Regions from separate parts of the Brevundimonas sp. KH_060 genome, predicted to be linked through region 3. Evidence: predicted binding sites of a transcription regulator. Region 3 holds the regulator's gene; each other region holds the start of a gene.
The links. Region 3 encodes LexA, which represses DNA repair genes until DNA is damaged. Its sites were predicted from a motif close to ATGTTCNCNANNTGTTCT; they were not measured.
Positions count from the first base shown of each region.

Region 1: the regulator LexA is predicted to act here: its motif matches at 7,966-7,983, upstream of AC3IPP_RS06845 (ATP-dependent helicase).
Region 2: the regulator LexA is predicted to act here: its motif matches at 2,496-2,513, upstream of recA (recombinase RecA).

Region 1 covers NZ_CM174463.1:1,394,556-1,405,186, reverse strand. The annotation lists gene AC3IPP_RS06900 (DUF3089 domain-containing protein) at 1-390, opposite strand, end outside; gene rfaD (ADP-glyceromanno-heptose 6-epimerase) at 390-1,391, opposite strand; gene rfaE2 (D-glycero-beta-D-manno-heptose 1-phosphate adenylyltransferase) at 1,388-2,848, opposite strand; gene kdsA (3-deoxy-8-phosphooctulonate synthase) at 2,867-3,769, opposite strand; gene sseA (3-mercaptopyruvate sulfurtransferase) at 3,911-4,753, shown strand; gene AC3IPP_RS06875 (DMT family transporter) at 4,754-5,638, opposite strand; gene AC3IPP_RS06870 (YbaY family lipoprotein) at 5,830-6,246, shown strand; gene AC3IPP_RS06865 (ribbon-helix-helix domain-containing protein) at 6,250-6,492, shown strand; gene AC3IPP_RS06860 (SIMPL domain-containing protein) at 6,489-7,214, shown strand; gene AC3IPP_RS06855 (DUF488 domain-containing protein) at 7,262-7,597, opposite strand; gene AC3IPP_RS06850 (hypothetical protein) at 7,614-7,868, opposite strand; gene AC3IPP_RS06845 (ATP-dependent helicase) at 8,044-10,383, shown strand; gene AC3IPP_RS06840 (low temperature requirement protein A) at 10,380-10,631, opposite strand, start outside.
Region 2 covers NZ_CM174463.1:461,600-472,230, forward strand. The annotation lists gene alaS (alanine--tRNA ligase) at 1-344, opposite strand, end outside; gene rraA (ribonuclease E activity regulator RraA) at 477-962, opposite strand; gene recA (recombinase RecA) at 1,318-2,397, opposite strand; gene AC3IPP_RS02385 (CYTH and CHAD domain-containing protein) at 2,567-4,096, opposite strand; gene AC3IPP_RS02390 (GNAT family N-acetyltransferase) at 4,177-5,757, shown strand; gene AC3IPP_RS02395 (CaiB/BaiF CoA transferase family protein) at 6,022-7,080, opposite strand; gene acs (acetate--CoA ligase) at 7,206-9,089, opposite strand; gene AC3IPP_RS02405 (DcaP family trimeric outer membrane transporter) at 9,179-10,531, opposite strand.
Region 3 covers NZ_CM174463.1:1,952,521-1,963,151, forward strand. The annotation lists gene AC3IPP_RS09640 (glycosyltransferase) at 1-1,226, opposite strand, end outside; gene AC3IPP_RS09645 (autotransporter outer membrane beta-barrel domain-containing protein) at 1,527-4,805, shown strand; gene AC3IPP_RS09650 (S9 family peptidase) at 4,923-7,019, shown strand; gene lexA (transcriptional repressor LexA) at 7,142-7,846, shown strand; gene AC3IPP_RS09660 (ComEC/Rec2 family competence protein) at 7,996-10,053, opposite strand; gene gltX (glutamate--tRNA ligase) at 10,145-10,631, shown strand, end outside.

The DNA of each region.
Region 1 (10,631 bases), 560 kb from region 3:
GCTGGCCTGGCGATACAGGGGCACGCTGACGTCGCCGGCCGAGGCGAACGGCCCGGCGTAGTTGGGCAGGACGACGGTCCGCAGCTTGGTCAAGGCCCGGCGGTCGTCAATGGCCCCGTTCCAGTCGCTGCCGCCGTCATAGGTGGTGGAATGGACGAAGAAGACATGGGCCGGCCCAGCGCCCGGCGCGCGGGCGTTCAGCAGCGCCCAGGCGCTCTGGGCCCCGTAGTCGGGCGCCGTCGGGGGCTTATAGGTCTGGAACGGGATCTGCGGGTCCAGGCCAGCGCGCAGGATGTCCCCGCGCCAGACGGCAACCGCCGCCGTCAGCACAAGAACGAGCGCAAAGCCCGTGTAGCCGACCCACTGGCGAAAGGTCAGCTGCGGCCGCATCAGCGGTACGGGTCCGACTGGGTCAGGAAGTCCTGGACGTAGCGGCGCACGCCTTCTTCCAGCGGCGTCGATTGACCGCCGTAGCCGAGCGCGCGGATGCGATCCATGCTGGCCTCGGTGAAGTACTGATAGCGGTCGCGGATCGCCTCAGGCATGTCGATATAGGCGATGGACGGCTCCTTGCCCGCCGCCGCGAAGGTGGCGCGCGCCAGGTCGGCGAAGGAACGCGCCTGACCCGATCCCGCGTTGAACACGCCCGAGATATCCTCGCGCTCCAGCAGCCACAGGATGATGTTCACCACGTCGTCGACGAAGACGAAGTCGCGCAGCTGGCCGCCGTCGGGGTAGTTCGGGTTGTGCGAGCGGAACAGGCTGACCGTCTCGCCTGCCTGCACCTTGGGCCAGATCTGGGCGACGACCGACTTCATGCCGCCCTTGTGGCCCTCGTTCGGGCCATAGACGTTGAAGAACTTCAGCCCAGCCCACTGAGGCGGCGCCTCGTCACGATCAGCCTGGCGCACGGCATACTGGTCGAACAGATATTTTGAGAAGCCATAGGCGTTTAGCGGACGCAATGCATTCAGGCTCTCAGGATCGTCGCGATCCTCGAACCCGGCCTCGCCGTCGCCATAGGTGGCGGCCGAGGAGGCGTAGATCATCCGCACGTTACGCACCGCGCACCAGTTCCAGATGTCGCGCGACAGGCTGAAGTTAGTGCGCAGGATCAGGTCGGCGTCCGGCTCGGTCGTCGAGGAGATGGCGCCCATGTGGATCACCGCTTCGATGCGATCAGCGTGACGCTCCAGTTGGTCGAACAGCTCTTCGGGCGCCCACAGGTCGGCGATGGGGTGTTTGGCGATATTCTTCCACTTGGCGAGATCGGCCGTCTCCAGCCGGTCGCAGACGACCACGTCCCAGGCGCCGCTCTCGCACAGGCGGGCGACGATGTTGGAGCCGATGAAGCCCGCGCCGCCCGTGACGACGATCATTCGCGGGGTCATGCTTTGTCTCCAGTCATCTTCTCGATGGTCTTGGTCGTGGAATAGCCGTTGGCGAAGTCGGCCAGACGGACTTCGCCGCCCCAGCTTTCGACCTCGGCGGCGCCGACGACCTTGTCCTTGGTGTAGTCCGAGCCCTTGATCAGCACGTCGGGCTTCAGCCGCTCGATCAGGGCGATGGGCGTCGGGTCGTCGAAGGCCGTCACACGATCCACGCTGGCCAGACCGCCGATGACGGCGGCGCGGCTGTCCAGATCATTGACCGGGCGCCCGTCGCCCTTCAGGCGACGCACCGAGGCGTCGGTGTTCAGCGCCACCACCAGCCGGTCGCACCAACCGCGCGCCTGGGCCAGATAGGCGACATGACCGCGGTGCAGGATGTCGAAGCAGCCGTTGGTGAAGCCGACCTTCAGGCCCTGACGCTTCCACGCCTCGACCTGATCGGCCAGTTCGTCCAGCGGCGTGACCTTGGACTGGGCGAGCGCCGCGTGCTGGCTCATCTCGGCCTCGATCAGTTCGGCGGGCGTGACGACGGCGGTGCCGCTCTTGCCCACCACCACGCCCGAGGCGAGGATGGCGAACTGCACCGCCTGTTCCAGCGTCGCGCCCGCGCCCAGCGCGAGGCCTAGCGCGGCGAGGCAGGTATCGCCCGCGCCCGACACGTCGAACACTTCACGCGCCCGGCCCGGGAAGTGGGTGACGCCGCCGCCTCTGCGCGCCAGGGTCATGCCCTTGCCCGCGCGGGTAACGATGACGGCCTTGGCTGTGGTGGCGGACAACAGAGCGGCCAGCGCCGCCTCGACCTGTTCGTCCGTCTCAGTCGGCAGGCCGGTGGCGCCCGCCAGTTCGCTGGCGTTCGGCTTGATGACGTCCACCGCGCCATAGCGGGCGAAGTCGCGGCCTTTCGGGTCAACGATGACCGGCGCGCCGTATTCGGTCCCGGCCCACAGCGCCGCCTGAATGGCGCCGTCGTCCACCACGCCCTTGGCGTAGTCGGACAGGAGGATGGCCCCCGCGCTCTGGAACACGCCTTTGTCGGCATAGCCGGAATGGAGCGCAGCCTCATCGTCCAGACGCAGCAGTTGCTGGCCGGCGGCGACGAAGCGCGTCTTGACGATGGTGGCGGCGCCTTGGGGACGGATCAGGGCGTCCTCGATCCGATCCTCGGCGACGATCAGCTCGGCCAGTTCGGCGCCCGCTGCGTCATCGCCCGCCACCGCGCCCAGACGGGCCTGACCCCCCAGAGCCGCGACGTTGCGGGCGACATTGCCCACGCCGCCGGGCATGGCCACGGTGCGGCGCGCGCGCAGAACGGGGATCGGCGCCTCGGGCGAGATGCGGCTGACCTCGCCATAGACATAGCGATCCAGCATCAGATCGCCGACGCAGGCGACCTTCAGGTCGCGCACGCGCTCCAGCAGGGACTGCAGGGCGCCGAGATCAAGAGAACGTTCAGCCATGACGCCGAACTAGCGGATTCACGCCGTCTTCGCCATCGGCCCCTTGTGGCCGAGCTTGATAGCCAGGTCGTCGAAGGCGATCAGTTCGGCGGCCAGGGCTTCGAACTGGCTCAGCGGCACCATGTTGGGGCCGTCGGACGGGGCGTTGTCCGGGTCTTCGTGCGTCTCCATGAAGACGGCGTCGACGCCGACCGCGACGGCGGCGCGGGCCAGCACCGGCACGAACTCGCGCTGGCCGCCCGAGGAGGTGCCCTGCCCGCCCGGCTGCTGGACGCTGTGGGTCGCGTCGAAGACCACCGGGCAACCGATCTCGCGCAGGATCGGCAGGGCGCGCATGTCGCTGACCAGGGTGTTGTAGCCGAAGCTGGCGCCGCGCTCGCAGGCCATGACGTTGGGGTTGCCCGCGCCCGTGACCTTGGCGATGACGTTCTTCATGTCCCAGGGGGCGAGGAACTGCCCCTTCTTGATGTTGATGGCCTTGCCCGTGGCGGCGGCGGCCAGCAGTAGGTCGGTCTGGCGCGACAGGAAGGCCGGGATCTGCAGCACGTCCACGACCTCGCCGACCAGGCCGCACTGGGCCTCGGAGTGGACGTCGGTCAGGGTCGGCAGTCCGGTGACTTCACGGATTTCAGCGAAGATCGGCAGGGCGTCCTTCAGGCCGATGCCGCGCGCGGCGCTGGCGCTGGTGCGGTTCGCCTTATCGAAGCTGGTCTTGTAGATGATGCCGAGGTTCAGCCGCTCGCCAATCTCCTTCAGCGCATGGGCGGTTTCCAGCGCGTGCTGACGGCTTTCCATCTGACACGGGCCGGCGATGAAGACGATGCGGGCGCCGCCGCCGATGACGACGGGGGTCTTGAGGCCTTCGGACAGGGTGATGACGGCGTTCGGAGAGGTCACGGCGGCGCTTTCGACTGGTTTCAACGGCGGTTCGCGGGCCTATGCCGCGACTTTGAGTCGGACAGGTGGCGTCGAACCCTCGGCTTCGCAACCTACAAGGCGACTCAGCGCCTGACCACAGGGGCTACAGGCCCTGATATTCGCGCATTGTGGTAGCATGATCATATGACCGCTTATCCCCCGCTGATCTCTACTGCTGACCTCGAATCCCGGCTCGAGGATCCGAAGCTGCGCATCGTGGACGGCAGTTGGCATCTCGACGGACGGGACGGACGGCCTGATTTCGAAGCCCAGCGCCTGCCGGGAGCAGTCTTCTTCGATCTGGAAGCCAGTTCTGAGCAGAACTCTCATCTTCCCCACATGATGCCCTCTGCCGAGGCGTTCGCCGCCCGAATGGCCGCCTTGGGACTGAGCGAGACCAACCACATCGTGGTCTACGACACCGTAGGAATCCGTTCTGCACCAAGGGTGTGGTGGATGCTGCGGACAATGGGCGCGCATCATGTCCAGGTCCTCGATGGAGGGCTGCCCAAATGGCGTTCCGAAGGGCGTCACCTGGTTCAGACCCCCTCCACGGCGCTTGCACCTGTCTGCTTCCTGCCCCGTCCCGACGTCGCAGCGACTGCGGACCTGGATCAGGTGCGGGCCGCCCTGAGCGGGAGCTCGCAGATCCTCGACGCGCGCGCCGCTGCGCGTTTTCGCGGAGAAGCGCCCGAACCGCGCGCCGGCCTGCGCTCCGGCCACATGCCGGGCGCGCTCAACCTTCCCTTCCCCAACCTGCTGAACGCGGACGGGACGCTGAAGCAGGGCGCGGCGCTGGAAGAGGCCTTCCACGCGGCGGGCGTGGATCTGGACCAGCCCGTCATCACCAGTTGCGGTTCGGGCGTGACGGCGGCGATCCTGACCCTTGGTCTGGCCGTTCTGGGGCGGCCGTCTCGGCTCTATGACGGTTCATGGGCCGAATGGGGCGCGCGGGCCGATACGCCGGTCGTGACCGGCGCCGCCTGATCAGGCGGCCGAGCGTTTCGGCGCGCGGATCAGGAACAACTGCCCCGCCAGCACCAGAGCCAAACCGACCAGCGCCAGGACGCCGAAGCGCGCCCCTTCGAACATCACCGACACCAGCATGGCGATCGGCGGCGTCAGGGCCGAGATATAGCTGGCGGTCGCATATCCCCTCGCGCGGGCGATGGTGAAATACAGGCCGAAGGCGATGACTGAGCCGAACACCGCCAGATACAGCAAGGAAATGACATAGGCCGGGCTCCACGCCACCGACCAGGACACGCCCGTGACCAGGGCGTACAGCGTCAGCGTCCCCGTGCCGTAGGCCATGGCCCAGGCGGTCGACGGCAGCACCTGCGAGCCGGCCTGCTGTCCGCGCCAGGCGAACCAGTTGCCGAAGGCCGAGGCGACGACGGCGATCACGGCGAAGCTGACGCCCGCGACCGCATGGGCGCCCAGGCCTGCGCCCATCACCTCGCCCGCAGACAGGACGCCGACCCCGACCACGCCCAGCCCTGCGCCCAGCCAGGCGGCGCCGGCGGCTTTCTGACCCGAGGCGACGCGGAACAGGATCAGGTTCAGGAAGGCCAGGGCGGCGAAGATCACCGCCACAACGGCCGAGGCGATCTTTTCCTCCGAGGCATAGACGAAGGCGTAGCTGACGGCGAAGGAGAACAGCCCTTGCCCCAGCGCCGCCAGATGCTGGCTGCGCGTCAGGGCCAACCGCCCGCCTGTCGCCTTGACGATCAGCGCCAGCAGGGCCGAGGCGATGCCGAACCGCAGCACCACAGAAATCACCGGATCGACGGCGCCGAGCTGGAAGGTGATGGCGTACCAGGTCGTGCCCCAGATCAGGGCGCAGATCCCGACGCCGCCGAAGGCCAGCATGGCAGGCGACGAAAACCGTGACGACGCGGTTTCGGAATGAGGAGATTCAGACTGTGACACGCCGGCGACTCGGTCGAAACGAAACAGGAACTTTCGATAGCACCGCTTTATGCCCGGCGTCTCTCAACTGTTGCAGCCTTATGTGACGTTGGCGCGTTCTGCTAAGCTAGCCGCTCATGAAGGATACGCTGATGCGCCTGCTCCTCGCTCCCCTCGTTCTGGCCCCGGCCCTGATGGCCGCCGCCTGCTCCACCCTGCCGGAGGCTTCCGACAACATGACTGAAGTTCAGGTCAGCGCCCGGTATCGCGAGCGCATCATGCTGCCGCCGGGCCACGTTCTGACCGTCCGGGTCGAAGACGTCAGCCGCATGGACGCCCCTGCCCGCGTCGTCGCCGAGACCACTCAGCGCCTGGACGGTCGCGGCCCGCCCTACGCCGTCACCCTGTCGGTGCCGAACGACAAGATCGACAGCCGAATGGAATACGCCGCCCGCGCCGAAATCCGCGATCCGTCCGGCGCCCTGCGCTTCACCACGGACACGCGCCATTCGGTGCTGACGCGCGGCGCGCCGAACAGCGTCGAGATCGTCATGGTAGGCGTGCGCTAAGCCTTGAGCGGCCTCGCCAAGCGATCGGTGCTGCTGTCCGGCCACGCCACCTCGGTGGCGCTGGAGCCTGAGTTCTGGGCCGTGCTGGACGCCATCGCAGCCGAACTAGCGCTCAGCCGGTCCGGCCTGCTGATCCGCATCGACGACTGGCGGGGCCGTCGTCCCCTGGCCTCCGCCTGCCGCATCCTGGCCCTGCAATGGACCGGCGGCGACCGCAGCTTCGCAGAAGAAGAGACGACGTCATGAGCGATACGAACGCTAACCGCCTGATCCCCGCCGCCGTCTTCGGCGGACTGGTGGCCGTGGGCCTGATCGGCGGCGGCGCCCTGATCGGTCAGGGCGTGGTCAACGCCCGCGCGGGCGACCGCTCCGTCACCGTGCGCGGCCTGGCCGAAAAGGACGTGAAGGCCGATCTGGCCGTCCTGCCGGTCCGCTTCACCGCCTCGGGCGACGTGCTGTCGGAGGTGCAGGCGCGTATCGACGGCGACCTGGCCATCGTGCGCCAGTTCCTGAAGGCCCAGGGCTATCCCGACGACGCCGTGGACCTGGGCCAGTTGGGCGTGGCCGACACCCGTTCGCGCGAATACGCCAGCCAGACCGGCGGGCCGCGCTTCATCCTGACCCAGACCGTGATCGTGCGCACCACGGACGTGGATCGGGTGCAGACCACGACCCGCAACCTGAACGATCTAGTGCGCCAGGGCGTGGTGCTGCAGGACTTCAACGGCCCGTCCTACATCTTCACCAAACTGAACGACGTGCGTCCGGCCATGATCGCCGAGGCCACCGCCGCCGCCCGCAGCGGCGCCGAACAGTTCGCCAAGGATTCCGGCGCGCCTCTGGGGCCGATCAAGACAGCGGGACAGGGCTCGTTCGAGATCCTGTCGCGCGACGGTACGGGCGATGAAGCTAGCAGCCCGAACAAGAAGGTGCGGGTCGTCACGACGATCAGCTATCGGCTGAAGTAATCATGCCCCGCTCATCCCGGCGAAGGCCGGGACGAGCGGTTAAAGAGTCAGGACGCGGTCAGATAAGCTTGCAGCACAACGGCATCGTTGCGTTCCTCGTCCTTGGCCCCATAGACGAGCGTCACGCAACCGGACTTCAGCTCCGCCTTCAGTTCGGCCACCGCGTCGGGGTTGCCGTCCAGTTCGGCCCGATACCGCCGCTGGAACTCATCCCATTTCGCCGGGTCGTGGGCGAACCACTGCCTTAACGCCGTCGTCGGCGCGATCTCTTTCAGCCACAGATCGACGCGGGCCCGGTCCTTGCTCAGCCCGCGCGGCCACAGACGATCCACCAGAATACGTGTGCCGTCCGCATCCGACGGCGGCTCATAGACCCGCTTCAAGGCGACCTTCACGACCTCAAGCCTTGGGCTCGGGCGCGGCCACCTGCGGCGGTTCGGTCGGGCTGGGCAGTTTGGGCGGCGCGGGACGATCCGGCGCCTCGGGCAGGCGCGGCGCCGGTACATTGATGTCCACGTTCAGGTTGGGCGTTTCCGGGCGCATCGGCCCGCCTCGCCCGAGCAGAAACCACGCCAGAACAGCAACGACCACCACCAAGGCGCCCACGATGAAGGCGAGGCCGACGTTCGCGCCGCCGCTGGAACTGTTCGCCATCAGACGCTCCTCCCTTGCTTGCCCTGTCAGCCGCAAAACGGCGCTCGCTGTTCACGGTTCCAACCACAGATCGTGCGAATGGGACTGACTTTGGTCGCTGTGCTGCTTATGTTCTCCCTTTGAGATTCCGGCGGCTCGCCCGCCCGTCCCCGTCGCCGCCCGAGTATCCGCCCCTGTGACCGACCTGCCCGCTCCCCGCATTTCCGACCTCGCCCGCGCTCAGGCTCCGCAAGGTACGGCGCCCGACTATCTGTCGGGCTTGAACCCCGAACAGCGCGAGGCGGTGGAGACGACCGAGGGGCCGGTGCTGGTGCTCGCCGGCGCGGGCACGGGCAAGACGCGCGTCCTGACCACCCGTCTGGCGCATATTCTGGCGACCGGCCGGGCCAAGCCGTGGGAACTGCTGGTCGTCACCTTCACCAACAAGGCCGCGCGCGAGATGCGCGAACGGATCGGCCATCTGATCGGCCCGTCGTCCGAGGGGCTGCGCTGGCTGGGCACCTTCCACTCGGTCGCGGCGCAGATCCTGCGTCGCCATGCGGAGCTGGTCGGGCTGAAGTCCAGCTTCACCATCCTGGACACCGACGACCAGGAGCGGCTGCTGAAGCAGCTTTTGGAAGCGGCCAACATCGACACCAAGCGGTTCACGCCCAAGTCGCTGGCCCATATGATCGACCACTGGAAGAACCGCGGCTGGACGCCCGACAAGCTGCCGCCGGGCGAGGACTTCGCCAACGGCAAGGGCCCGGCGCTGTACGCCGCCTATCAGGCGCGACTGGCGACGCTGAACGCCTGCGACTTCGGCGATCTGCTTCTGCACAACATCACCATTCTGTCGAAACATGCTGATCTGGCAGAGGAATATCGTCGCCGCTTTCGCTACATCCTGGTGGACGAGTATCAGGACACCAACGTCGCCCAGTATCTGTGGCTGCGGCTGCTGACGTCCTCGACCGGCAATGTCTGCTGCGTGGGCGACGACGATCAGTCGATCTATGGCTGGCGCGGGGCCGAGGTGGACAACATCCTGCGCTTCGAGCGCGACTTCCCCGGCGCCAAGGTCATCCGGCTGGAGCGCAACTACCGCTCGACCAAGCACATTCTCGGCGCCGCCTCGGCCCTGATCGCGGCCAATCAGGACCGGCTGGGCAAGACCCTGTGGACCGAGGACGACAGCGGCGACAAGGTGCGCGTGCGCGGCGTCTGGGACGGCGAGGCCGAGGCCCGCCTGATCGCCGACGAGATCGAGACCGCGCGCAAGCAGGACATGAATTACAAGGACATGGCCGTTCTTGTTCGCGCGTCATTCCAGATGCGAGCGTTTGAAGAACGCTTCCTGATGCTGGCCATTCCCTATGTCGTCATCGGCGGGCCGCGCTTCTTCGAGCGGGCGGAAATCCGCGACGCCCACGCCTATCTGCGGCTGATCCAGTCCGAGGACGACGATCTGGCGTTCGAGCGCATCGTCAACGTCCCCAAGCGCGGCATCGGCGACACCTCGGTCCAGAAGATCCTTCACATCGCGCGCGAGAATGGCGTCTCGGCCATGCAGGCGGTGCGCCATCTGATCACCACGGACGAGCTTCAGGCCCGCACCCGCACGCCGCTAGCCAACTTCGTGCGCGATCTGGACCGCTGGCGCGACCTGATGGCCATGGGCACGCCGCACTGGCAGGTGACGGAGACCCTGCTGGACGAGAGCGGCTACACCGCCATGCAGAAGGCCGACCGCACCAGCGGCCAGACGCGGTTGGACAACCTCAAGGAGCTGACCCAGTCGATGCAGTCGTTCGAGACGCTGCAGGCCTATCTGGAGCATGTTTCACTGGTCATGGATCTGGAGCGCCGCGACGAGAACGCCGACGGTTCAGGCTCGGTGCAGATCATGACGCTGCACGGCGCCAAGGGGCTGGAGTTCCCGCTGGTCTTCCTGCCGGGCTGGGAGGAAGGCGTCTTCCCCAGCCAGCGGAGCATCGACGAGAAGGGCGTGAAGGGCCTCGAGGAGGAACGCCGCCTCGCCTATGTCGGCGTCACCCGCGCCAAGCAGGACGCGCGCATCAGCTTCGCCGCCAACCGCATGGTCTATGGCCGCTGGACCTCTCAGTTGCCCAGCCGCTTCGTCGATGAACTGCCCATCGCCCACGTCGAGCCGCAGTCGGACACCGGCTATTACGGCGCCTCGACCGGCATGAAGGAGGCCAAGAGCCGCTGGGACGAGGCCCCCTCCTTCGGTAGCGGCTATTCCAGCCCCGGCTGGAAGCGCGCCCAGACCTATACTGCCGCCCAGACGCCCAAGCCCGCCTACGCCCGCCGCGCCGTGATCGAGGGCGAAGGCCGCCTGATCGCCACGGCCGATCCCAAGGCGGCGTCCGGCTGGGCGCGCGGCGACCGAGTGTTCCACCAGAAGTTCGGCTATGGCTCCGTTCGTGCGGTGGAGGGCAACAAGCTGGTGGTCAGCTTCGACAAGGCGGGCGAGAAGAAGGTCATCGACACCTTCGTGGAGAAGGCGCCCTAGGCGCGCTGCCCTCGCGGGGCGAAGGACTCCCACAGCCCCGTCACCACCAGAACAATGGTCGACGCCATCGTCAGCGCCAGCGGCGACCACTGTCGCCCGATCAGGAAAACGGCTCCCAGAACCGCCCCCCCGATCACGCGCGGCCACGCCACCTTGCCCCAGATGCTGAAGACCGACAGGGCCGTGCCCAGCAGGAACAGCAGAGGACCGCCGATCAGCACGGCCGCACTCGCCGCGCCCGCCACGCC
Region 2 (10,631 bases), 1.5 Mb from region 3:
GTCAGCAGGGTCCAGGCGCGCTCGATGGCGTGGTCCTTGAAGTAGTCGCCGAACGAGAAATTGCCCAGCATTTCAAAGAAGGTGTGGTGACGCGCGGTGTAGCCGACATTGTCCAGGTCGTTGTGCTTGCCGCCGGCGCGCACGCATTTCTGCGAGCTGGTGGCGCGCTTGTAGGGCGGGGTGGCGGCGCCGGTGAAGTAGTCCTTGAACGGCACCATGCCCGCGTTGACGAACAGCAGCGTCGGGTCGTTCTGCGGCACGAGCGGAGCCGACTGCACCTTCTCGTGGCCGTCGGCGGCGAAGTAGTCGAGGAAGGTGGAACGGATCTGCTTCAGGCTGGTCATGGGCGTATCGCTCTGGAACTCGGGCGCGCGGGAGGAAGTATCGGAACCGGCGTCATATAGGGATTTTGCGCCGAACGCATCACTGGCGCGTGATCATGCGGTCGGGGCTGCGTTTTTACGGTCGATAGCGCTCTAATCGTGCAGGCGGCGCGACGAGACGATCAGGCCGTCCTCGTCGGCGTAGAGCCAGTCGCCGGGCGTGAAGATGACGCCGCCGAAAGCGGTAGGGATGTCGATCTCGCCGATGGCGTCGCGGTCGGCGCGCAAGGGAATGGTCCCGACGGCTTTGACGCCGATGTCCATGGTGTTGATGACGGCGGTGTCGCGCACGGCCCCGTGGACGACGATCCCGGCCCAGCCGTTGTCGATGGCCAGCTTCGCCAGATTGTCGCCGACCAGAGCGCGCTTCAGCGAGCCGCCCCCGTTGACCACCAGAACCGCGCCCTGACCGGATCGCTCCAGCGTCTGACGGACCAGGGCGTTGTCGTCCAGCACGCTGAGGGTGCGGATCGGGCCGTGGAAGGTCGTGACCTGGCCAAAGCTGCGGAAGGGAGTCTGGCAGACCTTCACCGCGTCAGGATGGGCGTCGCAGAGGTCGGCGGTGGCGATGACGGTCATGGGGAGGCTCCGTGGGTTCGGGGGGACTCTGCCCGTAGGCGCCGAGGGGGAACAAGGCCGTTGGGCCGAGAAACGCGTTTGACGGGCGTCTCTCAATCTCCGCTCATCCCGGCGGGCGCCGGGATGAGCGGGAGAGGACGGGGCGCAAAAAAAAGAGGCCCGCCCGAAGCAGGTCGGGCGGGCCGGTCTCAGTCCGACCGGCCGCGCGGGGTCGGTAGGCGGGTCGCGCGGCGGCGAACGGAGAAGCTTTGGCCGATCAGGGCGCTGATCTGCCCGCCGTTAAGGCAGAGGGCGGCGCCCGCTGGATCCTCGGGTCAAGCCCGAGGATGACGGCGTTTAGGTGTGACGGGACGGATCAGCCCTCCAGATCTTGGCCCTCGTCAGGCTCGGGGGCGCCCAGCATGTCGTCGGCGATCTTGGCCGTGGACTGACGGACGGCCTTCTCGATGGCGAGGGCCATGTCGGGGTTGTTCTTCAGGAACTCCTTCGCGTTCTCGCGGCCCTGACCGATGCGGGTGGAGTCGTAGGAGAACCAGGAGCCCGACTTCTCGATGATGTTGGCCTTGACCCCCAGGTCGATGATCTCGCCGATCTTGGAGATGCCTTCGCCGTACATGATGTCAAAGATGACCTCGCGGAACGGCGGGGCGACCTTGTTCTTGACCACCTTGACGCGGGTGGTGTTGCCGACGACCTCGTCGCGGTTCTTGATCGCGCCGGTGCGGCGGATGTCGAGGCGTACCGAGGCGTAGAACTTCAGCGCATTGCCGCCCGTCGTCGTTTCCGGCGAGCCGTACATGACGCCGATCTTGTGACGGATCTGGTTGATGAACAGGACGATGCACTTCGACTTGGAGATCGAGGCCGTCAGCTTGCGCAGGGCCTGCGACATCAGGCGGGCCTGAAGGCCGGGCAGGCTGTCGCCCATCTCGCCCTCGATTTCAGCGCGCGGCGTCAGCGCAGCGACCGAGTCGACCACCACGATATCCACGGCGCCCGAGCGCACCAGGGTGTCGACGATCTCCAGCGCCTGTTCGCCCGTGTCGGGCTGCGACACCAGCAGATCGTCCAGGTTGACGCCCAGCTTCTGGGCGTAGACCGGGTCCAGCGCGTGTTCGGCGTCGACGAAGGCGGCCACGCCGCCCTTCTTCTGGACTTCGGCCACGGTGTGCAGGGCCAGGGTCGTCTTGCCCGAGGATTCGGGACCGAACACTTCAATGACCCGACCGACTGGCAGGCCGCCGATGCCCAGCGCCATGTCGAGGCCCAGCGAGCCGGTCGAGACGCTGTCGATCTCGGCCACTACGCCGGCCTTGCCCAATTTCATGACCGAGCCCTTGCCGAAGGCGCGATCGATCTGCGCGATCGCCGCCTCTAGAGCGCGTTGTTTTTCGCCGTCTTCTTTACCCACGAGCTTCAGTGCCGCCTGTGACATTGGTTTTCTCTCCCTTGCCATGATTCCCATCTGACTTCGGGAGAGACCCGCCACGGACCCGCTCCCTCGTTGAGACGGACTATGGACATGGTTTGTTCTTGTTCGCAAGATGTTCTCGTGAACTGAACGAGAACATTTATCGCGATGCGACCGATTTTGTCGTGACTTATCAGCCGCGCCAGAAGGGCCGGGCGCGGGCCAGGCGAGCGAAGGCGCGGTCTGAAGCGGCGTGCAGAATGACGGCGTTCTGTTCGCGGCGGCCGATCAGCCGCCCGGCGGCGAAGGCGATCTCGGGCGAGGTCAGCCGGGCTTCGGCGGGGATGCGGTCGCGCGCCACAGCCAGGTCGTTGAGGGCGCCGAAGGCGTCCTGGACCTGCTCCAGACCTGCGCGGAAACGTCGCTCGCGGCCGGGGCGCTCGAACAGGCCGGCGAAGAACTCGGCCGCATAGCGCAGACGCTTCACCCGGATGCGCAGACGGTGCCGACCTGCGGCGTCCAGTTGGTCGAGGCGGCGGCCGCCGCGCCGTATGCGTCGGTTCAACTGTTGCAAGGCCTCGGCGGCGAATTCGGCGACGGGCCGTTGTCGACGCCAGGCGCGCACCGGGTCGGGATCGGTTCGCCAGGCGCCGATCTCGATCCAGGTCAGGGTCTCGAGCATCAGGGCGGCGTAGCGCGGCGAATCGATCGCCGCCATGGCCCGGCGGTAGGCGCCGCTGCGCGCCGCCAGCAGGCGCAGACCCAAGGGGGCGAGGTCGGGGTCGGGCGTCTCGAGCGCGGCGGGATGGAAGACGTCGCGGATGAAGACGTCCAGGTCGCGGGCGGCGTCGGTCTCATGCGCCAACCATTTCAGCTCGGCGACGACGGGGGCGACGTCTTCGCCCAGCAGGGGAGCGAACACCGACAGGGCGGCGCGCAGGCGGCGTAGACCCACCCGCAGCTGATGCAGGGCTTCGGGCCGCCGAACGCGGCGCAGCAGTTCGGCGTTGGCCGAGACCTGGCCCAGGGCGGCCAGGGCTGTGCGGCGCAAGGCGGCCTCGGCCGACATGGCGCGAGGCAGGGGATCGGCGCGGGCGAAACGGGGCGCGCGCTCCAACCCCTCGGCCAGGCGCCAGCCGCGCTCGGCCTTGCTTTCGAACAGGGGGACCAGGGCGATGTCGGCCGACAGGCGTCGGGCCAGGGCGAACAGGGCCTGGGGCGGGCTGTCCTTCAGCTCCAGCTCCAGCTCGCGCAGGGGCTCGACGCGGTCGCCCGCCGACAGTTCTCCCTCGTCATAGGCGGCCTCGATCACGGCGCCGTCGAAGGCGACCAGCCGGGTGCGGCGGCGCACCGTGCTGGCGAAGCGGGGCGACAGGGCGCGGCGGCGGCCCTTCAGCAGGGCGGCGGCGGGCGTCGTTTTCAGCGTCTTCCAGTCCAGGGCCTCGCTGGGAACCGGCGTCTCCCATTCGGTGCGGTTGAGGATGTCGCCGCCGGTCTGGCCTTTCAGCGTCTGGACGAAGCCACGCCTCGTGGCGCGCACGCGCAGGCCCCAGCCCGCGCGGCGCAGCGCCTGATCCGGCGTGTCGAAATAGACGGAGCGCAGGGTCTGAACGCTGTCCTCGCCCGCCAGGGCCGGATGGGCGGCCAGGCGCGCGGCGGCGCCGGGACCGAGCCGGAACTTGAGTTCGATTTCCTGCGCCATTTCCTGGGCCATGCCGGACATGACGCCATTGTGCGCCTATCCCCGCGCGGGTCCAAGGCGATGAAAATGATCCAACAGCCAAGCTCGCGCGTTAGGGGGACATGACTGATCTTCAGACCGCCCAAATCGTCCAACCCGCCGAGCCGGCCAAGCCCGCCGTCCTGACCATTCGCAACGCCCGCCTGGGCGACGTCGCCGGGATCAACGCCCTGGTGGCGCGGGTCTACAAAGACATGCCGCCCTATACGCCGGGGATGCTGCGCGGCCAGATCGCCACCTATCCCGACGGCCAGTTCGTGGTCGAGTTCGAGGGCGAGATCGTCGGCTACGCCGCCAGCTTCCGCATTGACGAGGCCTCGGCCATGGGACCGCACACCTGGGACCAGATCACCGGCGGCGGCTATGGCGCGCGGCATGATCCGGCGGGCGAGTGGCTGTACGGGATGGAGGTCTGCGTCGATCCGGCGCGGCGGCGCCTGCGCATCGGCCAGCGCCTGTATGATGCGCGCCGTGACCTGTGCGAGGCGCAGAACCTGAAGGGCATCGTCTTCGGCGGACGGATGCCGGGCCTGGCGCGTCGCCGCGCCGCCTATCCCGACCCGAACGCCTATGTGGAGGCGGTGCGCGACCGCAAGGTGAAGGACCCGATCATGGCCTTTCACCAGCGTTCAGGGTTCGAGCCGGCGGGGGTGCTGCTGAACTATCTGCCGTCGGACAAGGCGTCGCTGGGCCATGCGGCGCGCTGGGTCTGGCGCAACCCCTACTATGTCGAGGCGACGGGCAAGGGGGCGGCCTTTGCGGTCAAGGAGACGGTGCGCGTGGCCACCGTCCAACTGCAGATGCGCAAGGTCGAGAGCTTCCAGGAGTTCATGGACAACGTCGAATACTTCGTCGATGTGGGGTCCGACTATCGCGCCGACTTCGTGGTCTTCCCCGAGCTGTTCACGCTGCAGCTTCTGTCGCTGGAGACGAAGAAGCTGACGCCGGCGGAATCGATCGAGGCCCTGACCCGCTACACGCCCCGCTTCGTCGAGGCGATGCGCGAGCTGGCGGTCGGCTACAATGTCAACATCATCGGCGGCTCGCACCCGACGCGGACCGAGGACGGCGAGATCCAGAATGTCGCCTATGTCTTCCTGCGCGACGGCTCGGTGCATGAGCAGGAGAAGATTCACCCGACGCCGAACGAACGCCACTGGTGGAACATCAAGGGCGGCGATCGCGTCCACGCCATCCCGACCGACTGCGGGCCGATCGGGGTGATGATCTGCTACGATTCCGAGTTCCCCGAACTGGCGCGGCGTCTGGCGGACGAGGGGGCGCGCATCCTGTTCACGCCCTTCTGCACCGACAACCGGCAGGGGTATCTGCGGGTGCGCTACTGCTCGCAGGCGCGGGCGATCGAGAACCAGTGCTACGTCGTGCTGTCGGGCAATGTCGGCAACCTGCCGAACGTCGAGAACATGGACATTCAGTGTGCGCAGTCTTGCATCCTGACGCCGTGCGACTTCCCCTTCGCGCGCGACGGGGTGGCGGCTGAGGCCAGCGAGAACGTCGAGACGGTCACGGTGGCGGATCTGGACCTGTCCGACCTGGCCTGGGCCAAGGCGCAGGGAACGGTGCGGAACCTGCGCGACCGCCGGTTCGATCTGTACAAGACGGTGTGGGCGGACGGGGGGTGACCTTACCCCCGCTCATTCCGGCGGGGTGTTTGGCCTGCGTCCCTTAATCTTCCTCGTCATTCTCGGGCTTGTCCCGAGAATCCATAAACGCAGGGCTTGGGCGCGAAGGCGTGGCGTTTCGCCTTCATACGTGCGCGGTTCTGGATCCCCGGCACAAGACCGGGGATGACGGGATGGGGGTAGGGGCAGGCCTATTCACGCTGCGTTTGAGGCCAAAGCACTGGGCCCCGGCGTCCGCCGGGGTGAGCGGATTTTGTAGGGCGCCTATTCCGGCCGCCGCGCCGGGCTGTCCCGGAACCTCGGCGCGGGCGCGGGCTGCACCAGGCCCTGCGCCGTGACGAAGGCCTCGCGCGCTTGGTTGTGCGGATGGTCGGGCGCCTCGGTCATGGATAGGACGGGGGCGACGCAGGCGGCCTGGGCGTCGGGGTCGCTGCACCAGTCGTCGCGGGTGCGGGTGCGGAAGACTGCGGCCAGCTTGTCCTTCAGCCTCGGCCATTGGACCGGATCGAACGGCATGGCGAAGTCGGGATCGCCGGCCAGCCCCGTCAGCCGCATCAAGGCGATGTAAAAGGCCGGTTCGATGGCGCCCACGGCGACGTATTTGCCGTCCTGCGTCTCATAGACCTCGTAAAACGGCGCGCCGGTGTCGAGCAGGTTGACGCCCCGCTCGTCGCGCCAGGCCAGGCTCGGCGGCAGGGGCGCGGGCATATTCTGGCGGAAGCCCCAGATCATGCTCATCAACAGCGAAGAGCCGTCGGTCATGGCGCAGTCGATGACGTCGCCGCGCCCTGTGCGCTGGGCCTTCAGCAGACCCGCGACCATGCCGAAGGCCAGCAGCATGCCGCCGCCGCCGAAGTCGCCGACCATGTTGATCGGCGGGGTTGGCTTCTCGCCCGCCCGGCCGAAGGCGTGCAGGGCGCCCGATACGGCGATGTAGTCGATGTCGTGACCCGGCGCCGGGGCCAGCGGCCCATCCTGGCCCCAGCCGGTCATGCGGCCGTAGACGAGGCGCGGATTGTCGGCCAGCAGCGCGTCAGGGCCGAGGCCGAGACGCTCCATCACGCCGGGGCGGAAGCCCTCGATCAGGCCGTCGGCGGTGCGCGCCAGATCGCGGATCAGGGCGGTGCCCTCGGGCGTCTTCAGGTCAGCCTCGACCAGTCGGGCGCGGCTGCGGTTCAGGGGATCGCGCGGATCAGGCGCGGCGCCGGGACGGTGGACCAGCACCACCTCGGCCCCATGATCGGCCAGCATCATGCCGCAGAAGGGGGCGGGGCCGATGCCGCCGATTTCGATGATGGTCAGGCCGTCGAGGGTTCCGCTCATGCCGGCCACTGAAGCCGAGGCGGGCGGCCCCGTCCAGCTTGCGCTGTCCGAGGCCGCCTCTTCGGGGGGAGCTGAATGATGTACCCGCTCACCCCGGCGGACGCCGGGATGAGCGGGTATAGAAGTTATGCCGCCCGGTTCTTCACCAGATCATCGACCACCGATGGATCGGCCAGCGTCGAGGTGTCGCCCAGCGCGCCCAGTTCGTTCTCGGCGATCTTGCGCAGGATGCGCCGCATGATCTTGCCGGAACGCGTCTTGGGCAGGCCCGGCGCCCACTGGATGACGTCGGGGGCGGCGATAGGGCCGATCTCCTCGCGAACCTGGGCGACCAGGGCCTTGCGCAGGTCTTCGGTGGCCTCGACCCCTTTGTTCAGGGTGACATAGGCGTAGATGCCCTGGCCCTTGATGTCGTGGGGGAAGCCGACGACGGCGGCCTCGGCCACGTCGTCGTGCAGGACAAGCGCGCTCTCGACCTCGGCGGTGCCCATGCGGTGGCCCGAGACGTTGATGACGTCATCGACCCGGCCGGTGATCCAGTAATAGCCGTCCGCGTCGCGGCGGCAGCCGTCGCCGGTGAAATACCGGCCCGGATAGGTCGAGAAATAGGTCTCGAAGAAGCGTTGGTCGTCGCCATAGACCGTCCGCATCTGGCCCGGCCAGCTGTCGGTGATGCACAGATTGCCCTCGGTCGCGCCGTCCAGCACTGCGCCCTCGGCGTCGACGATTTCAAGCTCGACGCCGGGCAGGGGCTTCGTCGCCGAGCCGGGCTTAAGGTCGGTCGCGCCGGGCAGGGGCGAGATCAGGGCGCCGCCCGTCTCGGTCTGCCACCAGGTGTCGACGATGGGCAGGCGGCCTTCGCCGACGACCTCATGATACCAGCGCCAGGCCTCGGGGTTGATCGGCTCGCCGACCGTGCCCAGCAGGCGCAGGGACTTGCGGCTGGACGTTTTCACCGGGGCGTCGCCGTCTCGCATCAGGGCGCGCAGGGCCGTGGGGGCGGTGTAGAAGATGTTGACCTGATGCTTGTCCACCACCTCCCAGAAGCGGCTGACGGTGGGATAGTTGGGCACGCCCTCGAACATCAGGGTCGTCGCCGCATTGGCCAGGGCGCCATAGACGACATAGGTGTGGCCCGTGACCCAGCCCACGTCGGCGGTGCACCAGAAGACCTCGCCGGGACGGTAGTCGAACACCAGCTCATGCGTATAGCTGGCCCAGAACAGATAGCCGCCGGTGGTGTGCAGCACGCCCTTGGGCTTTCCGGTCGAGCCGGAGGTGTAGAGGATGAACAGCGGGTCTTCGGCCTTCATCGGCTCGGGCGCGCAGTCGGGCGAGGCCTTGTCCGTCTCGACGCCCCAGTCCAGATCGCGGCCCTCGACGAACGGCACGTCCGCGCCGGTGTGGCGCAGGACGACGACGGTCTTCACGCCTGAGACCTTTTCCAGCGCCTTGTCGACATTGGCCTTCAGCGGCACGCGCTTGCCGGCGCGGCAGCCTTCGTCGGCGGTGATGACGAAGGTCGATTCACAGTCCTCGATCCGTCCGGCGATGCTGTCGGGCGAGAAGCCGCCGAAGATGACCGAATGCACCGCGCCGATGCGGGCGCAGGCCAGCATGGCGTAGGCCGCCTCGGGGATCATCGGCAGATAGATGGTGACGCGGTCGCCCTTCTTGACGCCGTTGGCCTTCAACACATTGGCCAGACGGCAGACGCGGTCGTGAAGCTGGCCGAAGGTGACGGCTTCGCTGTCAGTCGGTTCGTCGCCTTCCCACAGGATGGCGATCTCGTCCTTGCGGGCGGGCAGGTGGCGGTCGATGCAGTTGACCGAGGCGTTCAACACCCCGTCCTCGAACCAGCGGATGCGGAAGTCTTCCTTCTTGAAGGACACGTCCTTGATCTTGGTCGGGAAGGTCATCCAGTCGAGACGTTCGGCCTGTTCGGCCCAGAAGGCCTCGGGGGTCTCGCGCGCCTGCATCCGGGCCGCTTCATAGCCGGCGCGGTCCATGTGGGCGCGGGCGGCCAGTTCGGCGGGGACGGGATAGATTTCCGGATCAGACACGCGATTTTCCTCCAGGGTCTTTTTCTTTTTCGGCCTTAGAAGCCGTATTTGGCGAACAGGATCAGACGGGTCATGTCGCCGTCCAGTCCTGACTCGAGTTTGCGGTCAGCGAACATCACCTCGGCGCCCACATCAAACGCCGCAACCGGCGACCAGATCAGATTGGCGTGAAGGCTCTGGGCCGAACGGTTGGCGCCGGTTCCGGTCAGGGCTGTGTCGTTGTCGACCTTCTGCGTCGACCAGATCAGGCTGGAGCGCCAGCCCGGCGCCCAGACGTGGCGATAGGCGGCGAAGCCCGCGATCACGCCGATGGCCTCCAGATCGCCCGAGGCGTCCAACACGGCGTCGTTGGAGAAGTTCAGCCCGACATAACGGTCGATGCCTTCGCCGCCCGTCAGCATCAGGCGGATGTCGTCCTGCGCCCCGACCTTGAACTTGGCCGAGGCCGACAGGCCCCAGCCCGTGGCGGTGGAATCGATGTTCGTCGCCGGGTTCTGGTACTTCAGCTGGCGCACCAGGCCAGACAGCTGCACGTCGCCCCACGGACGGCTCAGGCCATAGCGGGCGGTCAGGTCGGGCAGGCTGTTGTCGTCGGCGATGATCCGCGCGCCGCCGCCGAAGGGGGTGACGGTGGTCTCGGGGTTCTCCAGCGCGATGGAGAAGGGGCCGCGCGTATAGCGGACCTGGGCCTGACGGGCGAAGACCGTGCCTTCGGCCGCGCCGACGAAGTCCGCCGATTCCGGCAGGACGGCGGTGTTCTGGAAGTTGGTCCACTCTTGACCGATCAACCAGTTGTCGATGGTGACGAAGGCGCGGCGCAGGGCGGGGTTCGAGCCGCTGGTCGTGCGCTGGTCGCCCGAGCCGGGTAGGGTCTGGAAGTCCATCTCCAGACGGGTGCCGATCTTGTGGCCGCCGACCATGCCGTCGGTGGTCAGCCAGAAACGGGTCTGGCGGGCGTTGAAGTCGGTCGCCACGTCCTCGCTGTCGCCGCCGACGGGGATGGCGCCGGGCAGGTGATAGTCGCGCAGAGGGTCGCCGTTGGCCGGGTCGCCGCCGGAATATTTCGACGCCGTGAAGTCGGTCTTGATGAAGCCGCCGAACTTCACCGTGTGGTCGCCGATGCGGAAGCCTTCCTCGCGCGGGGCGGCGGAGACGGGCGTCGGCGCGGGCGCCGAGGCTGGGCGCGTCTCCAGGCGGATGATGTCCTGGGCCTGCGACGCCTGTTGCGTTCGCGCGGCGACGACTTCGGATTTCAGACTGTTCAGCTCGGCTTCGAGCTGGGCGATGCGGGCTTCCAGAGCGGCGCTGGCGTCCTGAGCCAGTGCTGCGCCGGGCGCGAGCAGCAGCGCGGCCGCAGCCACGCCGCCGAACAAACGGCAGCTTCCCATGCGTGGTCCTCCCAGACCGTTGTTCCGGACCCGTCTGTCGCAGGCCTCAGAACGGCAGCATTCCGCGCGCTCCGGGTTTGCGGCCATTAGCCATTCGTCT
Region 3 (10,631 bases):
GGCGTGACGAACGCGGCCTTCCCGGTCAGCTCGCCGTAAAGCATGGTCAGGTCCTCGAACACACGGCTCCAGGCGAACTGCTCGACCGCCTTGACCCGCGCCGCCTGACCCAGAGCCTCCACGTCACGCGCGAACAGGGCCTCGATCGCCTCGGCGTAGTCGACCGGGTCGGCCGAGGCGGCCAGTTGCCCCACGCTCTCGTCCACCGTCTCGGCGACGCCGCCCGCGTTGACGCCGACCACGGCCCGGCCGCAGGCCATGGCCTCCAGCACGATCAGGCCGAACGGCTCCTTGTCGTTGGCGTGCACGAAGGCGTCGCAGCTGGCGATGATGCGGGCCACGGCGCGCGGGTCCTTCTCATAGGGCAAGGAGATGACCCGATCCTCCGGAGGCATCCCCGCCCCCGCGCCGACCAGAACCAGATGATAGGGCGCGCCCAAGCGCTGCACCGCGTCGATCAGGACGCCGACGTTCTTCTCCTTGGCCGGACGCCCGGCGAAGCACAGCAGCCGCGCGTCGGCGCCCAGGCCCAGTTTCTTCAACAGCCAGTCGCGATCGCGACGGTCGGGGTGGAAGGTGTCCACTTCGACGCCCAGCGGACAAATCACAATGTCGCCCACGCCCGCCTCTTCCAGGCGCTGAGCGATGAATCGGCTGGGCGAGACGACCCGATCGAATTGGGAAAACAACTTGGCCCAGCGCTTCTCGACCGGCTTCTTGGCCCATTCGCCGAAATGCAGCGCCGCCAGCGCCGCCGGGTCCGAATGGCAGAATCCGACAACCGGGCAGCCGACCCTCTGGCCCGCCTCCAGCGCGCCCTGGCCCGGCGTATAGGGATCGCCCGCCTCGATCAGGGCGGGGTTGAGCGACGACACCCAGGCGCCCCAGCGCCGCACCGAGCTGGGCCAACGATAGCCGTCGCCGAACGGCAGCTTCGGCGCATGAAGACGGACGACGCCGTCCGGCTCCGCCCTGTATCCCGCGCCCGGCACGACCAGATTATGCACCACGCCCGGCCTATTGGCCTCCAGCCATGTCTTTTTCGACAGCAGATAGCGCTTCACCCCGCCCGAGCGCGGCGCGAACAGCATGGTGGTGTCGACCAGACGCGGTCGGGAATCAGCGGCGGCGGTCTTCATCGCCCGCAAGGTGTCGGCCACCTCTTCGTCCAGGCCGGGGAACAGCCTCAGTTCGCTCTCTTGGACGTCGATATGGCTCGCGCTCATCCGGTGGACCTTCTGCTTGTCGTTCTTCACGCTAACGCTAAAGCTCCGGCTTTGGATGCGATGGGCCCGGTTAATCTTCACCGTGCTTTTCGGCCCCCTACCGCTTGCAACCGCTGCGCTCAAGAGGCCGTCGCAATCCGGTCGCACGCCGCCGCTTTTCATCTGCCGTTCAGGTTGATCTCCCTACGGCCGGTCTTGCATTCGCCTCAAATTCGAGAAACTTGGGGCGTGCGGGCGTGGACCCTGATAGGAGGGTCGCCTTCAATCCTTGCGCGTGCGACCACGAGGGGTTTCTTACGAATGCGTATCTTGCTCGCGAGCGCTGTTGCGATCGCTCCCCTGCTGGTCGCTTCCGGCGTTCAGGCTGAACAGGTCATCTCCAACGGGCGGACGACGCCCATCAGCACCGCGACCGCCAACAACGGCGCTCCCGACGACGTTCGGCTCGCCAACGGCGGCTCGATCACCGTGACCTCCGGCGCCGCCGTGACGCTGAATTCCAGCAATGACGTGAAGCTGGACGCCGGCTCCAAGATCGACATGCTCAAGGCCGCCGACGGCGCTACGGGCGTCCTGGTCAACGGCGGCAACACCGGCGACGTCACCATCGGCGGCTCCATCAACATCACCGACTCCATCGAAGAGTATAAGGACGACGACAAGGACGGCGACCTGGACGGCCCGTTCGCCGACGGCACGAACCGTCACGGCGTCCGCGTCGGCGGCTCGGCGCCGCTGGTCGGAAACGTCCGCATCGAATCGTCCGGCGCGATCAAGGTCGAAGGCAATAACTCGTCGGGCCTGACCGTCGAGGCCCCCCTGACCGGCAACATCTTCAGCCAGGGCCAGATCAGCGTCATCGGCAATAACACCTACGGCATCCACACGACGGGCGACGTCACCGGGGACGTCACCCTCTTGGGCAGCGTGACTGCGGTCGGCGAAAACGCGGTCGGCGTCGCCGTCGATGGCGCGGTCGACGGCGCGGTCAAGATTCAAGGCGCTGTCACCAGCACCGGCTATCGTTACACCACGGCTCCGCCGAGCAAGCCCACAACGGGCGAACCTCGCGAGGGCGTGACCTATCTCGAGAACCTCGACGCCGACGACCTGTTGCAGGGCGGCCCGGCCGTTCGCATCGCGGGCGACGTCGGCAAGGGCGTGCTGTTCGACGTCGCCCCGTCCTATGGACCTGGCGGGATCGAGGGAGACGACGACGGCGACGGCGTCAAGAACGGCGATGAGGACGACGACGGCGACGGCAAGAAAAATCGCGAGGACGACGACCGCGACGGCGACGGCATTCCCGACGCTCAAGAAACGACGGCCTCCATTCGCACGTTCGGCGGCGCGCCGGCGGTGTTGGTCGGATCGGCCGACAAGGACATCAGCCTCGGCGCCGTCGGAACCGGCGACAATGCCTATGCCTTCATCAACCGCGGCGCCATCGAAGCGGCCGGCGTATACAAGAACATCGACGCCACCGCCGTTCAAATCGGCGGCACGGGTCATTCGGTCAGCCTAGCCGGCGGCCTGAACAACCAGGGCACGATCACCGTCACGGCGAACACGGGCGACAGCACCGGCGTCCTGGTCGGCGCGGGCGCGACGGTTCCCGGTATCGTCAACTCCGGCGTGATTCAGAGCGTCTCTGCTGGTTCCGAAGCCAATGTGGCTGCGGGCGTGCTGATCAACCAGGGCGCCAACGTCACCTCATTCAGCAACTCCGGCTCCCTGTCGGCCGGTGTGAACGGCTCCAAGAGCGACGCCGTCGCCCTGCGCGATGAGTCCGGCACGTTGACGTCGATCAACAACACCGGCAAGATTCAAGCCGTCGTCAGCCCTGAAAAAGACGTGGCCCAGACCGGATCGGCCATCGCCGTCGATGTCAGCGCCAACAGCACGGGCGTCACCCTGGTGCAGGACGGCGTGGTCGTTCCCGATCACAAGCTGCCCGACGCCGACAAGGACGGCGTGCCCGACATCAACGAGCCCGCCATCCGCGGCGACATCCGCCTGGGTTCGGGCGCCGACGTGCTGGACATCCGCAACGGCACGGTGAACGGCGACATCTCCTTCGGGACCGGCGCAGACCGCCTGTCCATCAGCGGCGGCGCCGTGGTGACCGGCAAGCTGTCCAACGGCGACGGCCAGCTGGACATCGACATCTCCAAGGGCACGCTGGACGCTCGCCATACGGGCCAGCTTCAGGTCAGCGACCTGAACGTCGGCGCGGACGGCAACTTGATCGTGACCCTGGACCCCGCCAATGGCGCGTCCGGCGGCTTCAAGGTCAGCGGCAGCGCCGATCTGGCCGACGGCGCGGGCCTGGGCGTGCGCTTCAACTCCCTGATCCAGGATCCGACCTCCTTCACCATCATCGAGGCGGGCGACCTGAACGTCGGCGCCATCGACCAGGATCTGCTGCAGTCCAACTCGCCCTACGCCTTCGTGGTCAACGCCAACGTCGACGAAGCCGGCGGCAAGCTGACGGTCGACGCCCGCCGCCGCACGGCGGAAGAGGCCGGCATGATCAAGGCCGAGGCCGCCGCCTATGACGTGCTCTACGCCGGTCTGGCCGACAATGAGCTGATCCGCGCGGCCATGCTGAACCAGACGGACCGCGACGGCTTCTTCAACATCTATCAGCAACTGCTGCCCGACCACTCGGGCGGTCCGCTGCTGTCGCTGGCCAGCGGCGTCGACGCCGTGACCCGCGCCCTGACCGGCCGCAACGCCGCCGCGGCGCCGGGCGAGACCAGCGCCTGGGTGCAGGAGATCAACTTCTACGCCGACAAGGACAAGACCGACACCTACGGCTTCCGTTCGGAAGGCTTCGGCCTGGCGGGCGGCGTCGAGCGCGGCACCAACATGGGCGCCTTCGGCCTGACGGCGGCCTTCACGTCGTCGGATCTGGAAGACCCGGAAGCGGCGGCTGAGGAAGTGCTGTCGGCCAATCTGCTGGAGCTGGGCCTCTACTGGCGCGCTCAAGGCCAGTACTGGACGACCTGGGCGCGCGCAGCGGGCGGTTACGCCTCCTTCAGCGCCACCCGCAAGCTGGTCGCCGACGGCATCAATCTGAAGAACGAATCCGACTGGCACGGCTTCACCTTGGCCGCCGCCGGGGGCGCATCGTACGAGCGCCACTTCGGTCGCCTGAGCATCCGTCCCGAGGCCTATGTCGAATACTTCTCGCTGAGCGAAGACGCCCGCACCGAACGCGGCGGCGGCGACGGCTTCGACCTCGACATCGATGAGCGCGACGGCCACATCTTCTCGGGCGTGGCCGCCGTGAACATCGGCTACGGCTTCGGCAAGGAAGGCTGGATTCGCCCCGAGGTCCGTCTGGGCTGGCGTCAGAACTTCTCGGTCGACGCCGGGACCACCATCGCCCGCCTGGCTTCGGGCGGCGACGCCTTCACCCTGGAGCCCGCCAGCATCGAAGGCGGTGGTCCGATCCTCGGGTTCCGCCTGAACGTCGGCAACGATCTGGGACTGCTGTCGATCACCGGCGACGCCGAACTGCTGGAAGACTACGTCCGCTACACCCTGCTGCTGCGGGCCAGCTTCAAGTTCTGACTTTTCTTCGGAACGCGAATGAAAAAGGGCCGCTGGATTCGTTCCGGCGGCCCTTTCCCTATCTTGCCGCAACCTTGCGCCTTTCTATGATCCCACTCGAACCAGAGGGGGTTTCATATGAACAAGTTCGCCTGGGCGGCCTGCGCCCTGATCCTGAGCGCCCACGCGCCTGCGATGGCGCAAACCGCCGTCCAGACAGCGGCCGCGCCTAGTCTGCCGACCGCCGATCGCGGCCTGTTCACCGCGCAAGACCTGTTCGGCATGGAGGTCGCCTCCGACGCCCAGATCAGCCCTGACGGCGGCCAGATCGCCTATGTCCGCCAGACAGCCGACATCATGACCGACCGGATGCGGCCGACCATCTGGCTGATCGATGTGAAGACCGGCCGCCATTCGCCCCTGATCGCCTCGGCCGGTTCGCACCGCCAGCCGCGCTGGTCGCCGGACGGCTCGCGCCTGTCCTACATCTCCAACGCCGAGGGCGGCGCGCCTCAACTGTTCGTGCGCTGGATGGCGTCGGGCGAATCCGTCCGCGTCACCAACCTGCCCAACACCCCGTCCAGCGTCACCTGGTCGCCCAACGGCGAGCAGTTGGCCTATTCCGTCCTGGTCCCCAGCGACAAACCCAAGATCGGCTCGCCTCTGGCCAAGCCCGAAGGCGCCCAGTGGGCCCCGCCGCTGGAGATCATCGACAGCGTCTCCTACCGCTCTGACGGCCAGGGCTATCTGAAGCCCGGCTTCCGCCACGTCTTCGTCGTCGGATCTCAGGGCGGCGGCGCCCGCCAGCTGACGCACGGCGACTTCCATCACGGCGGCGGCCTGTCCTGGTCGGCCGATTCCCGCACCCTCTACCTCAGCGCCAACCGTCGCCCCGACTGGCAGCGCGAAGCCGCCGACAGCGAAGTCTTCGCCCTGGATGTCCAGACCGGCGGCCTGACCGCGCTGACCAGCCGCGCCGGGCCCGACAATGCGCCCGTCGCATCGCCCGACGGCCGCCGCATCGCCTACCTCGGCTATGACGATAAGCGGATGGGCTATCACAACACCCGCCTCTATGTGATGGACGCCGACGGCTCGAACAGCCGCGTCCTGACCGAGAGCCTCGACCGTTCGGTTCAGTCTCCGGCGTGGAGCCGCGACGGCCGCTCGGTTTATGTCGCCTATGACGACCAGGGCCGCACCAAGGTCGCCCGCGTGTCGATGGACGGCGCCGTCACCACCCTGATCGAGGATCTGACCGGCGACGACTTCGGCCGCCCCTATACCGGCGGCGGCTTCACCGTGGCCGACGACGGCGCCATCGCCTATACGCGCGGCGATTCCAGCCGCCCGGCCGACGTCCACGTCCTGAAAGGCGGCCGCAGCACCCAGCTGACCCGCCTGAACGCCGACTTCCTCAGCGCTCGCCGCCTGGGCGAAGTGCGCCGCATCCAGGTCGCCTCCTCCCACGATCAACGCGCGGTCGAAAGCTGGCTGACCCTCCCGGCCGACTATGTCGAGGGCCAGCGCTATCCGCTGGTGCTGGAGATCCACGGCGGTCCCTTCGCCGCCTACGGCCCGCACTTCGCCACCGACAACCAGTTGTTCGCCGCTGCGGGCTACGCCGTGCTGTCGGTCAACCCGCGCGGCTCGACGTCCTATGGGGATGAATTCGCCAACCTGATCCACCACAACTATCCGTCGAACGACTATGACGACCTGATCAGCAGCGTCGACGCCATCATCGCTCAGGGAATCGCCGACCCGAACAAGCTGTTCGTCACCGGCGGTTCGGGCGGCGGCGTGCTGACCAGCTGGATCGTCGGCAAGACCGACCGCTTCAAGGCCGCCGTCGTCCAGAAGCCGGTCATCGACTGGGCAAGCTTCGTACTGACGGCTGACAACCCGGCCTTCTTCGCCCGCTACTGGTTCGGCGAATATCCGTGGGAGAACCCGGAGACCTACTGGCGCCGGTCGCCGCTGTCGCTGGTCGGCAATGTGAAGACGCCCACCATGGTCGTCGTCGGCGACGAGGACTACCGCACCCCCGTCAGCGAGTCGGAGCAGTACTACACCGCCCTGCAACTACGCGGCGTGCCCACGGCCCTGGTGAAGATCCCCGGCGTCGGCCACAGCCTGGCCGTCCGCCCGTCCCAGAACGCCGCCCGCATGAACGCCATGATCGAGTGGTTCGCGCGCTACAAGGACGGCGCCCCGGCCACGCCGACGCAATAAGACCCTGCCCCCGCGCCCGTCATGGCGGCGGGCGCGGGGTTCAGCGTGGCGTTAGTTGACTTTTAACCAGAACACTTACAGAACATCATCAACGGTTCACGCCTTGTTCTGGATTCTGCGCCATGCTCACGAAGAAACAGCACGAACTCCTGATGTTCATTCATGAGCGCATCCGGGAGACGGGCGTTTCGCCCTCCTTCGACGAGATGAAGGAGGCGCTGGATCTGGCGTCCAAGTCCGGCATCCACCGCCTGATCACGGCGTTGGAGGAACGCGGCTTCATCCGCCGTCTGGCCCACCGCGCCCGCGCGCTGGAGGTGGTCAAGCTGCCGGAACAGGCGACGACCGCTGCTCCGGCCAAGGGCCGCGCGCCGTTCAAGCCTGACGTGATCCAGGGCGGCGGACTCAATCCGCGCCCGGCCGCCGCCGAGGCCGCCAACGACGTCCGCGACCTGCCCCTGCTGGGCAAGATCGCCGCCGGCACCCCCATCGCCGCCATCCAACACGAGCGCGAGCGCCTGCCCGTGCCGGAATCCATGCTGGGCGCCGGCGAGCACTATCTGCTCGAGATCGAGGGCGACTCCATGATCGAAGCGGGCATCCTCGACGGCGACACCGTCATCATCAAGCGAGTCGAGAACGCCTCTTCCGGCGAGATCGTCGTCGCCCTGGTCGAGGGTGAGGAAGCCACGCTGAAGCGCCTGCGCAAGAAGGGCCAGTCCATCGCCCTCGAGCCCGCCAACAGCGCCTATGAGACCCGCATCTTCGGCCCCGACCAAGTCGAGGTTCAAGGCAAGCTGGTCGGCCTGCTGCGCCGGTATCATTGATGCGCGCCGCCCTGTGATTTCCGCTCATCCCGGCGGAGGCCGGGACCCAGTGCTTTGGCTTCAAGCAGGGCCGTTTGAAGTTGCCTTCTCTCTAAACCTGAACGCCAGCACGGTTCTTATTGGATCCGGCCTCCGTCGCGATGAGCGAGTTAGGATGGAGCCCCGCTCCACGGTCGCCGTCCCCGCACCTCCGCCGCCCAGAGGGCGCGCCAGCCGCCCGCCTCTTCCCGCCACAGCTCCACCGAGCCGCCGCGCGCATGGTCGGCGCCGTCCAGCACCAGCCGCCCCTTGCATGACGGCGGCAGGACCGCGACCACGGCCCTTACGCTGACCACCTCCGCACTGCGGCACATCTGGTCCATCTGCGCCTCGCCCGGCGTCGCCTTGCCCCACCACAGGGCCAGCGCACCGTCCTCGCCCTCCGGCGCGCAGAAGGACCGCTTGCAGGTCCAGCCTTCGCCCGGACGCCCGACCGCCTCCAGCCCACGCCGCCGGGACCACAGGTCGCTGGCGAACTGGCGCACCACAGGCCGTATCACGACCGCCTGTTCTCCCTGCCGATACGCCCCATTGGCCCCGCCGTCGCCGATCCAGACATCCGGCTGCGCCGGGCGCGGCCAGATCAGCACCGCCGCCGCGAAGGGCAGCCCCAGCCAGCGCCACCACCCGCGCCACAGACACATGAACAGTATGCCCAGGAAGGCCACCGGCAAGGCCGCCGCCGGGGCGCTGGGGATCGCCTGAACCGCGCCGGGCAAACCAGCCGCCCAATGCCCTATCGCCAGCATGACATCCACCGACTTCCCCGCCAGCCACAGGAAGGGCGCGCCCAGGCCCAGCGGCTCCAGCGCCGCGCCCAGCGCCAGGGCGGGCATCATGACGAAGTCCGCCAGCGGCGCCGTCGCCAGATTGGCGATCAGCCCATAGACGGCCGTGCGGTTGAAGTGCTGCATGGCGAACGGCCCCGTCGCCATGCCCGCCACGAGGCTTGCGGCGCAGGCGGCCAGCAGCCAACTGCCGAACCTCTGCACCGCGACGATGGGCCAGGGCGCGGCGAACTCGCGGATGCGGCGCGGCCAGACCTCGACTAGGGCGACCAGGGCCGCCGTCGCCGCGAAAGACATCTGGAACCCCGGCGTCACCACAGCCTCGGGCCGCAGGAGCAGGACGACGAAGGCCGCCGCCGCCAGCGACCGCATCGTCACCGCCTGTCGGTCCGCCAATACGGCCAGAAAGGCGATTGCGGCCGTCACCGCCGCCCGCTCGGCCGGCGGCGGCGAACCCGAAATGACCAGATAGGTTCCGACCGCGATCAGACCCGCGATCGCCGCGACCTTCTTGCCTGACACGCGCAACGCCAGCCACGGCCAGGCCGCGACCAGCAGGCGCACCGCGAAAAAGACGAAGCCCCCGACGACCGCCATATGCAGACCCGAGATCGACAGAATGTGCGCCAGGCCAGAATCTCGCATGGCGTCCAGATCCGGGCTCTGGATCCACGTTTCATGCCCCGTGGTCATGGCCGCCGCCACCCCGCCGGTCCGCTCGCCCAGGCGCGCCACGATCCGTTCGGCCAGGGCGTAGCGCACGGCGTTGACCCGCATCGCCATCCGCACGCGCCAGGGCGGCGGCGCAAGATCGACGGGCCGCGTCGGTCCAAGGGCGAACAGCGTCCCGCCCATGCCCTGGAAATAGGCGTTGCGGCCGAAGTCATAGGCGCCGGGGCTGGCGGGCGGCGGCGGCGGGTTCAGGATGCCGAAAACGCGGATCGCCGCGCCAGGCGGCGGCGGCGCGCCCTTCACCGTGACGCGCAACCGTTCGGGCGTCGCCTCGGACGTCAGGCCCCGCACCCGCACCGGCGCCACGACCACCCGAGCGCCGTTCTGGCCCGGCGAATCCACGTCCATGACCCAACCCTCGAGCTGCGTGGGCTTCAAGTCAGCGGGTGCGATCGGCGCCGCGACGGCCACAGCCCTCAGTTTGGCGACCGCCAAACCGCCGCCGAAACAGGCCAACATCAGCAGAGCCAACGTCCCCCAACGCGGCAGGCCCCACATGCGCCCGACGATCCAGGCGCCCAGCAGCACGACAGCCGCCGCCGCCAGCGGCCACGCCGCCGGTTCATCCTTCAGCGTGAAATAGGCGGCGCACCCTGCGCCGAAGCAGACGGACGACCAGAGGGGCCAGCGATCCGCCTGCGCACGCACGTCATCGCCAAGACTGTCAAATAACCGGGCCACAAGGGTTCGCTTCCCCACGGGCGGGCGTATAAGACCCTGCCCTATGGACCCTGCCTCTATGACCTCCCCTTCCTCGACCGTCGTCACCCGCTTCGCCCCCTCGCCTACAGGCTACCTGCATATCGGCGGGGCGAGAACCGCGTTATTTAATTGGCTGTACGCCAAGGGGCGCGGCGGCAAATTCCTGATCCGCATCGAGGACACTGACCGCGAGCGTTCGACCGACGAGGCTGTGAAGGCCATCTTCGACGGCCTGTCCTGGCTCGAACTGTTCGGCGACGAAGAGCCGGTCTTCCAGTTCGCCCGCGCCGACCGTCACCGCGACGTGGTCAATGAACTGCTGGCGACCGGCCACGCCTATCGCGACTTCCTGACCGCCGACGAGACCACGGCCCTGCGCGACCAGGCCAAGGCCGAGGGTCGCGACTTCGTCTCACCCTGGCGCGACCGCGAGCCGTCCGTCGACGACCTGGCCAAGCCGCACACGGTGCGCTTCCGTCGTCCGCTGGATCAGGCCGTCGCGGTCGATGACGCGGTACAGGGAA